DNA from 4 places in the Photobacterium sp. AWH4_225 genome. Region 1 is predicted to be linked to each of the others. Evidence: riboswitches for the same ligand, from Rfam matches in the RefSeq annotation. Region 1 holds a riboswitch; each other region holds the start of a gene.
The links. Region 1 has a riboswitch for lysine ahead of lysC (lysine-sensitive aspartokinase 3). Riboswitches for the same ligand answer to the same signal wherever they lie in the genome.
Positions count from the first base shown of each region.

Region 2: another riboswitch for lysine. It lies ahead of ACXAD4_RS22370 (Na+/H+ antiporter NhaC family protein); the one in region 1 lies ahead of lysC (lysine-sensitive aspartokinase 3).
Region 3: another riboswitch for lysine. It lies ahead of ACXAD4_RS04975 (Na+/H+ antiporter NhaC family protein); the one in region 1 lies ahead of lysC (lysine-sensitive aspartokinase 3).
Region 4: another riboswitch for lysine. It lies ahead of ACXAD4_RS23920 (Na+/H+ antiporter NhaC family protein); the one in region 1 lies ahead of lysC (lysine-sensitive aspartokinase 3).

Region 1 is NZ_JBSWTF010000001.1:270,923-274,062, reverse strand. It holds gene ACXAD4_RS01425 (pyridoxal-phosphate-dependent aminotransferase family protein) at 2-1,120, opposite strand; lysine riboswitch at 1,376-1,563, shown strand; gene lysC (lysine-sensitive aspartokinase 3) at 1,672-3,054, shown strand.
Region 2 is NZ_JBSWTF010000004.1:1,135,881-1,139,020, forward strand. It holds gene ACXAD4_RS22365 (saccharopine dehydrogenase) at 1-538, opposite strand, end outside; gene ACXAD4_RS22370 (Na+/H+ antiporter NhaC family protein) at 584-2,077, opposite strand; lysine riboswitch at 2,201-2,378, opposite strand; gene cspE (transcription antiterminator/RNA stability regulator CspE) at 2,807-3,016, opposite strand.
Region 3 is NZ_JBSWTF010000001.1:978,318-981,457, reverse strand. It holds gene ACXAD4_RS04975 (Na+/H+ antiporter NhaC family protein) at 1-1,363, opposite strand, end outside; lysine riboswitch at 1,463-1,646, opposite strand; gene ACXAD4_RS04970 (H-NS family histone-like protein) at 2,017-2,415, shown strand; gene ACXAD4_RS04965 (lytic murein transglycosylase) at 2,693-3,140, opposite strand, start outside.
Region 4 is NZ_JBSWTF010000004.1:1,492,565-1,495,704, forward strand. It holds gene ACXAD4_RS23920 (Na+/H+ antiporter NhaC family protein) at 1-1,437, opposite strand, end outside; lysine riboswitch at 1,521-1,691, opposite strand; gene ACXAD4_RS23925 (BCCT family transporter) at 1,878-3,140, shown strand, end outside.

The DNA.
Region 1 (3,140 bases):
TTTATTTCAGCGTCGTTTGCAGTGCACGCAAACACAATGCGACGTTTTCACTGCGGGCAGCATAACCCATCAAGCCGATACGCCAGGCTTTACCTGCCAGAGCACCAAGGCCAGCACCAATTTCCAAGTTATAACGCTCAAGTAGGGTTTTTCTGACTTCGGCATCATCAATACCGTCAGGAATGTAAACTGCGTTCAGCTGAGGCAAGCGATGAGCCTCATCCACCACAAACTCAATGCCTAACTGCTCCAGACCTTCACGAAGTTCCAGGTGGGCGTCTTTGTGGCGCTGCCAGGCATTTTCCAACCCTTCGTTATGCAGCAAAACCAAGGCTTCATGCAGAGCATAAAGACTGTTGACCGGCGCAGTATGATGATAGCTGCGCTTGCCTTCACCGCTCCAGTATCCCAACACGAGGCTCTGATCGAGGAACCAACTCTGCACCGGTGCTTGGCGGCTTTGGATTTTAGCCACTGCTTTTTCAGAGAACGTCAGTGGCGATAGACCCGGTACACACGACAGGCATTTCTGGCTGCCGGAATAGACCGCGTCCAGCTGCCACTCATCCACCAACAAAGGAACGCCACCTAGCGAGGTCACAGCATCCACAATCGTCAGGCAGTCATGCTCACGGGCCAGTTTGGCAATCGCCTCGGCATCACTGAGCGCACCAGTTGAAGTTTCGGCATGGACAAAGGCCACGATTTTTGCGTCCGGATTGCTGTCCAGAGCCTGGGCGACCAAATCGGGATCAACTGGCTCCCCCCAGTTGTTATCGACCATCACGGCAACGCCGCCGCAACGCTCGACATTTTCACGCATCCGGTCGCCAAATACGCCATTGCGGCAGACAATCACCTTATCGCCGGGTTCAACCAAGTTGACGAAACAGGCTTCCATACCTGCACTGCCCGGGGCAGAGACCGCAATGGTAAAGGTATTTTGAGTCTGGAAGGCGTATTGCAGCAGCTGTTTAAGCTCATCCATCATACCGATGAATAGCGGATCCAAGTGCCCAATGGTCGGGCGGCTCAGGGCCTGAAGCACCTGTGGGTAGATATCTGAAGGGCCCGGGCCCATAAGGGTGCGCTGTGGTGGGTAGAAGCTACCAATCGTCATTATTGTTTTCCTCCCTGGCGGTAAGCGTGACAGTCAATCGTTATTGTAAGGTACTGATTGACTATATCAGCAATGAGCTAATTATGCTTATACCAAATCATGACCACCTTCTGGCACATAGATTCCATCAACATTTGTGACAATTTTTTGCAAAATTTATGCATATTTTATTTCTATGTAATTGACAACACACCTGCAAATCCGGTTCAATGTAGATCGTTTTTTGTTCATCCTGAGGAAAGGTTTTTCTCAGGGGCAGACAGAAGAGGAGCGTTACCCAGGTATCTAGGATTGCGGGGCCCCACCCCGAGGCAGTCTGGAGAGGGGGAGTAACGCCGAGATACGACATGACAGGGGGCATGGCGTATCGGCTACGAAGGTTGAATCCTTCTGGCTGTCATCTATTCACTATGGTAATGAATAGGTGGGGAGCTTCTGGTTGTTGTACCGGTTTACAATCTTACCTTTTTGCTCTCCTGACTTTTGTCGGGACTACCATCCCGAGCCCCCTGTTAATTGCGTTTATACTCTTTATTACTGGGAGACTCGTTGTGAGCTTTGTCGAAAATAACTTTACTGTTCCTCCACCGATAACCGTAGCGAAATTTGGCGGTACTAGCGTAGCCGATCATGCCGCCATGAGCCGAAGTGCCACGATCATCAAGGACAACCCTGCTGCTAAAGTAGTTTTGATCAGTGCCTGTTCCGGCGTTACCAACCTGTTAGTTGAACTTGCAAACGGAATTGCCGATAACGAGCAGCGCTCCCAACGGCTACATAAATTGACCTCTATTCACCAGAACATTATCGACAACCTGGCTCAGCCAGACGCTGTCGCTGGCCACATAGAACAACTTATCAATAACGTGGCAAGCCTAGCCGAGCAGGCCGCCGAAGCACCATCGACTAAGCTGACTGATCAGCTGGTTGCCCATGGTGAACTGTTGTCGACGCACTTATTTACCCAAATTCTCAACGAAATGGGGGCTACTGCCCAACGTTTCGATATTCGCTCTGTCATGCGTACCGACAGTCAATTCGGCAAAGCCATTCCGGAAATCGACGCCATCCGCCAACTCGCCGATGACCAGCTCCAGCCTTTGCTGGAAAGCGGTACAATTGTCGTATCCCAAGGCTTTATTGGCTCAGATAACAACGGTGAAACCACGACCCTAGGCCGTGGTGGCAGTGATTACAGCGCCGCTCTCGTTGCTGAGGCCATCAGTGCCGGAACCCTTGAGATCTGGACTGACGTACCAGGCATGTACACTACCGACCCGCGTATCACCGCCAATGCCAAGCCAATCAGTGAGATCAGCTTCAGTGAAGCTTCTGAAATGGCCAACTTCGGCGCCAAGATCCTGCACCCATCGACCTTACTGCCAGCGGTTCGTCAGCAGATCCCTGTCTTCATTGGCTCATCCAAAGCGCCTGAACAAGGCGGTACTTGGATCCGTCAGAAAGTCAGTGAACCACCGAAGTTCCGTGCTTTAGCGCTACGCTGCAACCAGACTATGGTTACCTTGACCAGTCTGAACATGTTCCACGCCTACGGTTTCCTATCAGAAGTATTCCGTATTCTGGCCGAGCATAAGATTTCGGTTGATTTGATCACTACCTCAGAGGTCAGTGTGTCATTGACCCTAGATCAAACCGATACCGGTGGTGGTGCCCCAAGCCTGCCTGCTGCGGCAATGGAGCAACTTAGCAAGTTGTGTAGCGTGGAGGTCGAGCAAGACCTTTGCTTAGTCGCACTAATCGGTAACGAACTCGGTGATGCCCCTGGCGCAGCAACCCAGGTATTTAGTCGTTTGGATGACTACAGTCCACGCATGATCTGCTTCGGTGCCAGCACTCACAACCTGTGCTTCCTGGTGAAAACAGAAGAGTCACGCGAAGTGATCAAGGTTCTGCACCAAGGCCTGTTTGAGTAAGGCTAAACGGATAAGATTCTGAATAGTAGAAAAGAAAAAGGCGCTCAATGAGCGCCTTTTTTATTGTTGTTCTGTTGCTTGATATC
Region 2 (3,140 bases), on a different contig from region 1:
CAACCTGCTCGCGCAGTACTGCTAGGTAATGGTCGCGATCCGGGTAGCTGCCCACTGCGCCGAACACATCTTTACAGTGTAAATGGTGGATATAACCCGACAGGCCAATCGCTGCACCAACATAGCCCGCCCAGTATCCGAAGGCACAAACACGCTTGCCCATTTCGTCTTGCAGGAACTCTAGGTCAAGAATTTGGCCGCCACCGGCATTGAAGCGGGATAAGATCTGCACAGCTTCATCCTGCCCCTTGAACGCATGGGCAAAGTAAATGTGCTGGTGCTTGAGCGGGAAGTCATCTTCAGCCAGCTCTTTCAAACCCAAGATATAAGCGTGCTCTGGAGCTTCAGTCCAGCTATGGCCCGCCGCTAGCTCACAGCCCACATCGACATAAGCTTGGTCAGGGAAAATACGGGTATCGCTACGCTCGACAATCACCTGGGCGCCCGCATCAATCAGGGCTTTGGCTCCGGTAGGTGTCAATGCCGTGCGGTGCTCACCCACTTTTACTTCATCTCTTAGCCAAAATAGTGTGTTCATTTTCAATCCTTTTTTTAAACGGTAGCTCGAAATAGCAATCGCTATTTAAGCGGTAACTGGGGTGGCTGCGGCCTGACGGCGCACCATCAAAACAATCAGTGCAACTTGCAATACGGCGGCCAGTACGATGGTGTACGGGCTACGGGTGATTTCGGCAACCATGAAGCCGATGCTGGCGGTTACGCCTGTCAAAATAGCGTATGGGAACTGGGTGCGGACGTGGGAAACATGATCACATCCAGTCGACATCGAGCTAAGAATTGTCGTGTCGGAAATCGGTGATGAATGATCCCCCAGCATACCGCCACTTAGCGCTGCACCAATACAAATTAGTGGGTCGGCGCCCAGCGCACTGGCAACCGGCACTGCAATCGGGATCAGGATGGCGAAAGTGCCCCACGACGAACCTGTCGCTACCGAGATAAAGCTGCCGATAATGAAAATCAATGCAGGCAGCATAAACACCGGCAAGCGATCATTCATCACCTGGCTAATATAGTCCCCTGTACCCAGAGACTTACAGATATCACCCAAGGTCCATGCCAATAGCAAGATAACCAAAATTAGCATGATCCGCTGCATTCCCGACACAAAAGTGTTGAAGGCTGTCGAGGCGGTCATAGTTTTGGTGTAAGCGTAGTAGGCAATCGCCGTTATCGAGGCAATCAGATAGCTGGTGCCAAGCGATGCTCGGATCACCGGGCCATTGATGGTGCCATGCAGATGGTAGTTATAAGTGAACAGCGCGATCAGCGAGCCGAACAGTACCGCCAGGGGCAATACAATCAGCGAGATACGGCCTGATTTCACCTGCTGGTCATCCACAGGCAGTACGCTCTCCTCAGCCTGCTGGCGAGCTTGCCGCTCGGCTTCGGCCATTGGCCCCCAGTCTTTTTTCAGCACCGCGTAGACAGGCACACTGAACAGTGCCAGCAAGGCATAGAGCTGGTAAGGGATCACCTGCAGGAAAGTCGCAAAGCCATCAACGGGCTGGCCCATGTTATCGAATGCGTTCTCAATCAGGCCCTGCGAGTAGACACCCCAGCTGATAATCGGGATCAGCACGCAAATCGGCGACGAGGTCGAGTCAATGATAAAGGCCAGCTTCTCCTTGCTCAGCTTGAGCTTGTTGTAAATTGGCGAGAACATCGGGCCAAGAATAAGCGAGTTGCCCGAGTCGGTAAAAAACACCCCGATCCCGGTTGCCCAGGTGGCGAGCTGGGCTTTCAATGGTGATGACACATAGCGGGTCGCCATGGTCGAAAACGCTGCCATACCACCGCTTTGCTCGACCAGGTAGATAAAGCCGGAAATAATGGTAATAACAATAATGATCTGTGCGTTGCTGCCCGATGCAAGCTGTGTGAACGGCCCATCAGACAAGAACATCAACGCAGTATCGACAGGATGACCCTTGGTTAAGATCAGCATGCCGCTGATCACTGCAACGCCCAGAGCCAAAACAACATGCCGAGTGGTAAAGGCGAGTATCAGCGCCAGCACCGCGGGTACGATGGACAATAATCCGTAATCAGCCATTCGTAGACTTCTCCTAAAAAACAACATCAAGGTATTTGAGTATTTAGAGGAGGGGCGTAAGGAGCACGCGAGCGACAAAGGCTGTACGAAATCGGTAGGCGAACTTACCTGTTCGAAAACAAAAATTGCTGTAGCTCTCCATCCGGGCAGGGCCCGAGATGACAGTGCTGCTCCTATTAAGAACAACCCCAGCAGCTTGGCTGACGACCAAAACCACTTCGGCATTGACTCCTTTCGTTTAGCTTCATCGGCTGTCGACCTTCACTAAACTACTCTTAGGTAATGCGCCTCTACGTTGCAGGCAGTGAATAACCACCCGCTTTGTATTGAATAAAACATAAAAACGCATAATCCAAATCAACTTGACGCCACATTGTGATCAATATCACATTATATATTTTATTAAACACTCAATTAACAAAACATTGCACTACTGGCTACCATGCTTGCAGCAACAACAACCACAAAGGCTATTTTTTGCTGTTAATGGTGGATTTCATATCAGTATTTATCTGGAGTAGTCTTAGCTTTGTCGGGGTTGACCGGAGAGGGCCTGAGAAAGACACAAGGTACCGGTGCTAAAATGGAGGCTCAACCTGCATATTTACCCAGCGGTACCTAAATAAAAAAGTGGTTAAAGGTATGTTGAGGGAGGAGTTGGGGTTCAGATATTGCAGATACAAAAAATGCCGGCCTAGGCCAGCATTTTCTTCTCTAAAGTTCGGAAACTTATAGAGTAACTACGTTCGCAGCTTGAGGACCTTTCTGGCCTTGCTCGATGTCGAAAGAAACTTTCTGACCTTCAGAAAGAGTCTTGAAACCTTCAGAAGCGATAGCGCGGAAGTGTACGAATACGTCAGCACCGCCGTTCTCTTGAGTGATGAAACCGAAACCTTTTTCTTCGTTAAACCACTTAACGATACCAGTAGACTTAGACATGTGATGTCCCTTATGTAAATTCATTTAAACCGCAAGCCAATAGCTACGGTCAGTTAAAATTGAATTATTAATGTGACGATAAATATAAGGGAAACAGTTAGATACAGTACGAAAACGTAATGAT
Region 3 (3,140 bases), 710 kb from region 1:
CTGAGATAGGTGAACAATGGTCACCGAATACCGAACCGGCCAGAACAGCACCTAGCATAGGAAGCATCAACATAATGTCCGTTGCCGCCGCCAAATCACCCGCGATTGGTAGCATGATACCGAACGTACCCCATGAGGTACCAGTCGAGAAAGCCATCACGCCCGCTAGCAAGAACAGGATAGCCGGAAGAAGCATTGGGTTAATGCTGCCTTCAACCAAGGTCGATAGGTATTTACCTGTCGCCATGTCACTGATAACAGTACCGATACTCCACGCAAACAACAGGATCAAAATCGCACCGAACATCGACTTGGCACCAATCCACAAAGTAGATGATACATCAGCCATTGGGATGCGCTGGCGCATTACTGGAATAAGGGCAGCAGCAAAACCAACAAGACCACCGTATACCAGAGACATACCGACATCAGTATTTTCAAAGGCACCCAGGACGCTAAATGCCAAGCCATCGGCAGCCAATGCCTGGTAGCCAGTAAACAGCATGAAGAAGAAGGTCGCGACTATCAGAGTCACGATTGGCATCACAAGGTCAGCAACGCGGCCGTTCTTGCTCTCTTCAATTTCTAGCTCGTCATTGAGATCTTTTGCGCGGCTGTCGTCATCACCTTCATCGAAACCACGGCAATGGCTCGCTTCCAGCTCATGCTTTTTCATTGGGCCCACATCAATTTGGAACCAAGCCACCACGAATACCATCAGCAGTGCAAATACTGCATAAAAGTTCATTGGTGCCAGCTGCATGAAAGCGCCAAGCGGAGTGTACTCAGTTACGCCGTGCGACACCAAGATACCGCCGATAAGGGTAATAATGTATGCACCCCAGCTAGAGGCAGGCATCAATACACACATTGGCGCGGCAGTTGAATCGAGGATATATGCCAGCTTCGCGCGCGACACGTAGAAACGATCCGTCACTGGGCGAGAAATAGAGCCAACAGCCAAGCTATTAAAGTAATCATCAACGAAAATGAACACGCCCAAGAAAGCTGCCAGCAGTTTTGCCCCGCGCTTGCTCTTGATTTTTGTCTGTGCCCATTCAGCAAAAGCACGAGTACCGCCAGAAAGTGTCAGTAATGCTGTGGTCATACCCAGCAAAATAAGGAAGGCGACAATACTCATGTTCCAGCTGTTGATGGCACCGTCTTCAATAAACAGGCCAGTCACTGTGGTACCGATATAGGAGGCCGTGCCACCAATTGAAAAATCAGTCAGCAGGAATGCGCCCAGCAGGACACCGACACCCAATGAAACTAAAACACGACGTGTGAGGATAGCCAAGCCAAGTGCAACCAAAGGTGGCAACAACGACATGGCGGAGTGTGAAAAATCTACAATATTCATGATCTCGACTACAACCGATCCTGGTTGGAGATCTACTGTTTTACACGACATCGTGTCGTGTATAGAAGAGCATTAGGAAGAGAAGTTACCCTTTTCCGACTCCACAGTAGCGCTCCATAGTTAATGTAATTATATACTATGGCAGTGTTGTCCCTATTCGGTGACAACCCCAGCAAGCTGGCTTGATAACCCGAGCTTACTTCGGCATCGGCTCCTTTCGTAAATCCTCATCGGAATCACCCTCCGATTTACTACTAATAGACGATGCGCCTCTACCCTTAGTCTAGGTCTGGTCAATTCTACGGAATAGATATCCAAATGCAACAAGTTAAGATGAAAAAAATGACAAAAATAGTGAATAGTCTTGCTGAGCAGTACAAAAATCATTCACTTAATAGCAATTTATTATACCTTTCACATATGAAATTGATGGCAAATATTTATCAGTACGAGATGATTTTGGATAAGAGTATTTACTTATCCTGACCATTACATTTTATTACAAATGAGAAATGAACCTGATAAATTGCAAAAAATTAAATGAACCCTTCATTTTTTATTTGGCATCGCCGTATTAAAAGTATTATTATTGCAATTATTGAATTGTCACTGCTATTATTATTTTATAGTTTTGGACCTACAGGAAATAAAAAATGTCTGATGCAATGAAAGCGCTACTTAACCTTCGCAGCCTTCGCGCACTTTCTCGTGAATATTCTCTTGAGCAACTACAAGAAGCACTAGAAAAGCTTCAAACTGTCGTTTCTGAGCGTGAAGAAGCAGAAGCTGAAGAAATCGCTAAAGAAAAAGAACGTACAGAGAAACTAGCTCAATACCGTGAAATGCTACTAGCAGACGGCATTGACCCAGAAGAGCTTCTAGCAACTCTAAATAAAGCACCTAAAGCAAAACGTGCACAGCGTCCAGCTAAATACCGTTTCCTTGATGAAAATGGTGAAGAGAAAACGTGGACTGGCCAAGGCCGTACTCCAAGCGCACTTAAAAAAGCGCTTGATGAAGGTAAGTCTCTAGAAGATTTTGAAATCAAATAATTCAACTTCTTTAACGAACACCTAAAAAAACCCAGCAATTGCTGGGTTTTTTATTTTCTGAATCCAACCCAAGCAAAAACCCAAGCAATTGATTTTAAGGAAAAAAATAATTTAACCTTACTGAAAAGCTCCTCCCGTAGAGTATATTTCCTCTCCGCCTACTCTAAGTAGGTATAAACGGCGTGTGGGGTAAATCAACTTATGCCGTGTATGGTTATTTTCTAAAGAGCATAAAAAACCAGACCCTGAGGTCTGGCTTCTTTGTCATATTTTATCTTTAGCGAATCTGATCTGCCAAGTGGCTTACGGCCAAGGCGAAATAATGTGAACGGTTCCAGTTCAACAAGGATTGATAATTGCCGTAGATAAGGTAGGCACGGCCATGTTTATCATCAGGTTGAATAAGCCAAGCATTAATATCAACACTCGGTAGTGCCTGGCCATTGAAACGTCGAACGCCTAACTTCTGCCACTCTGCTAAAGAGCGAGCCTTGTTCTTTTCTACGCCCATCAACGACGCATCGATAGAAGCGGGCAAGGAAACTTGGCGACCCCATGTATATTGATCATCCCAGCCAGCCTTCTTTAAATAATTTGCAGCAGAGGCAAAAACATCCGCCTCGGTCTGCCAGATATCGATCTTACCGTCATTATTGCCATCAACTGCATAAGATAAAAATGACGTAGGCATGAACTGAGGTTGCCCCATCGCGCCGGCCCAAGAA
Region 4 (3,140 bases), on a different contig from region 1:
GGCCACTGAGCATGCGTAAGGAAGCTGGGTCATGACGTGATCCATGTGGTGGCAGCCTGCACCTGTCGCAGACAAGATACTGGTGCTTGAAATTGGCGAGCTGTGATCACCAAATACCGCACCGGCCAGTACCGCAGACAACATTGGAAGCAGCAGTGCGATGTCACTGGCCGCAGCAATATCACCGGCTAGCGGTAGCATGATGCCGAACGTACCCCAGCTGGTTCCTGTCGCAAATGCCATGGCACAAGACAGCAGGAAGACAACTGCCGGAAGCAGTTCAACCGGCAGGTTACCGTTAGACATTGAAGCTAGGTAGATACCGGTTTGCATGTCACGCACAACGGCGCCAATCGTCCAGGCAAAGAATAGGATAATAATAGCGGGCATCATGGCTGAAATGCCTTGTGGGGCGGCTTTCATCCAGCTGCCTGCATCTAGCTTCAAGCGAAGGGCAAGGCCGATAGAGACGACCAAGCTGCAGATCGCACCGTATACTAGCGATGAGCCTACATCGGTGTTCTCAAACGAGCCGATCACGCTGAAGGCTTCGCCGTTGGCAGCCAGTACATCCGCACCTGACTGCACCATGAAAAATACCGTTGCCATAGTTAGGGTCAGGATAGGCAGTACCATATCAATCATGCCGCCTTTGGCTGACTCTGGCACCTCGACATCCAGGCCGGCTGGTTTGCCTTTTGATTCATCCCATAGCTTGCCTTCAAGTGCCCACTTCTCATGTTTGCGCATCGGGCCGATATCAAGCTGGAACGCAATCACACACAGCACCATCACAAGGGTGAATACCGCGTATAGGTTCATTGGCATCATCTCGACAAACGCCGAGATTGGACTTTGATCGGTCACGCCATGTGCCACCATGATGCCGCCAACTAGGGCAATGATGTATGCACCCCATGAAGAGATTGGCATCAATACACAGACTGGTGCTGCTGTGGAGTCCAGCAGGTAAGCGAGTTTGGCTCGAGAGATATTGAAACGGTCAGTCACCGGGCGGCAGATAGCACCCACCGATAGGCTGTGGAAAAAGTCGTCGATAAAGAAGATGAAGACCATCAGGCCTGTCAGTGATTTGGCACTGCGACGGTCTTTACAGCGGACCGCTGCCCAGTCGGCGAACGCTTGGGTAGCCCCGGAAACACTCATCAGGCTGATCAGCGCGCCAAGCAGCAGCATGAAGATGATCATGTTGACGTTATCGCTGTTCATTGCGCCGTCGACCCATACAATTGCCAGCACTTTGCCGACCAGGTATTGCAGGGACTCAAGCGGTGAGTATTGGTTAAGCATCAATGCGCCGGCAAAGATACCTGCTCCGAGGGAGAGCAAAACCCGCCTGGTGGTGACCGCAAGGATAACAGCCAGCATGGCAGGGATAACGGACATTAGCGAGTCCGAAAAATCGACAAGGTTCATGATCTCATCACACCTATGTGTTTCAGGTGGAGATCTACCGAAAGGAAGTGTAACTAAGACGCAGAAAAAGAAGACTTGTTACCCCCTCAGGTAGCGCTCCATAGGTAAATACTATGGCAGTTCTGTGCCTATTCGACACAGACCCAGCGACTGAGTTGATGGCTGCAGTCACTTCGGCGCTGACTCCTTTCTCCGGCTTCAAAGGTATCACCCTCCACACGGTTACTTATAGGCAGCGCGCCTCTACTGATTTAGGGTTTATCACCGTCAATCCTACTGGATTTTGGTCATAAGTCTAACATTATATACGGCTGAATATTTATGTCAGCTAATAATAAGCTTTTTTCATGGTCTTGATTAGAATCTTGGTTTGAAGCGTTAGCCCTTTCCTCGGATTATCCGTTTTACCCATTGCTGGGTTTAAATTTTAAGGAGCTAACGTGTTTTCTCGCAAACACTTTGAATTGATTGATAAACCGACGTTCTTCGGGGCGTTGGGGATGTTGATCTCGGTTGTGGTGCCTTTGCTGCTGTTTCCGGCACAAGGGGCAGAATGGATTGCTGTCGCCAAAACGTTTATGACCGATAAGCTCGGTTTCCTCTATTTGGCGCTCGGTGTCGGTGCATTCTTCTTTATGATTTACATCGTTTTTTCCGATATCGGCCAAATTAAACTGGGCGATCCTGATGAGCAGCCCGAGTTTACGACGGCGTCATGGGCGGCCATGCTGTTCTGTGGTGGTATCGGTGCCAGTATTCTTTACTGGGGGACAATTGAGTGGGCGTATTACTACCAAGCGCCTCCTTTCCAGTTAGAACCTGGCAGTGAAGAAGCGGTCCGCTGGGCGGCAACTTATGGCTTATTCCACTGGGGGCCGATTGCATGGTCTATTTATTTGGTCCCTGCATTGCCGATTGCTTATTTCTTCTATGTGCGCAAGCAGCCTGTACTTAAGGTCTCGGCGGCATTGATGCCTGTGATAGGGGAAGCCCGCAGTTATGGTTGGCTGGGTAAAGTCATCGATGTGTTATTTATCTTCGGCTTGCTGGGCGGTGGTGCTACGACGCTGGGCTTGGCTGCGCCGTTGATCACCGAAGGTGCCAACTACCTATTTGGCGTACCGAAAGATACGGTTACCCAAGTTATCGTATTGATGATTTGTACCGCCATCTTCGCCTACTCGGCGTATGCCGGGATGGAGAAGGGCATTAAGTTCCTCAGTAACATCAACTTCTGGGGGGCTTTGGGTCTACTGGCTTTTATTCTGGTGACTGGGCCAACGATATTCATGCTGGAAACCGGCTTGGATTCACTGGGCCGTATGCTGTCGAACTTCTTTGTCATGGCAACATGGGCTGAGCCGTTCGGCGGCTATGGCTCGTTTGAAAATACCCACTTCCCGCAGGATTGGACTATTTTCTACTGGGCGTGGTGGCTGGTGTTCGCCCCGAGCATGGGCTTGTTCGTCGCGAGGATCTCCCGTGGCCGTACCATCAAGCAGATGGTGACCGGTTCGATATTCTTTGGGTCGATGGGCTGCTTCCTGTTCTTCATGATTTTGGGTAACTACGGTCTATCGCTTCAGCTTTCGGGAGCGTTGGATGTGGTTGGCATCTTGAACTCTGAGGGTGCGACAAAAGCTATTTTCTCTATCCTTGAGCAGTTGCCGTTTAGTACCTTGGTCATCGCAGCATTCACCCTG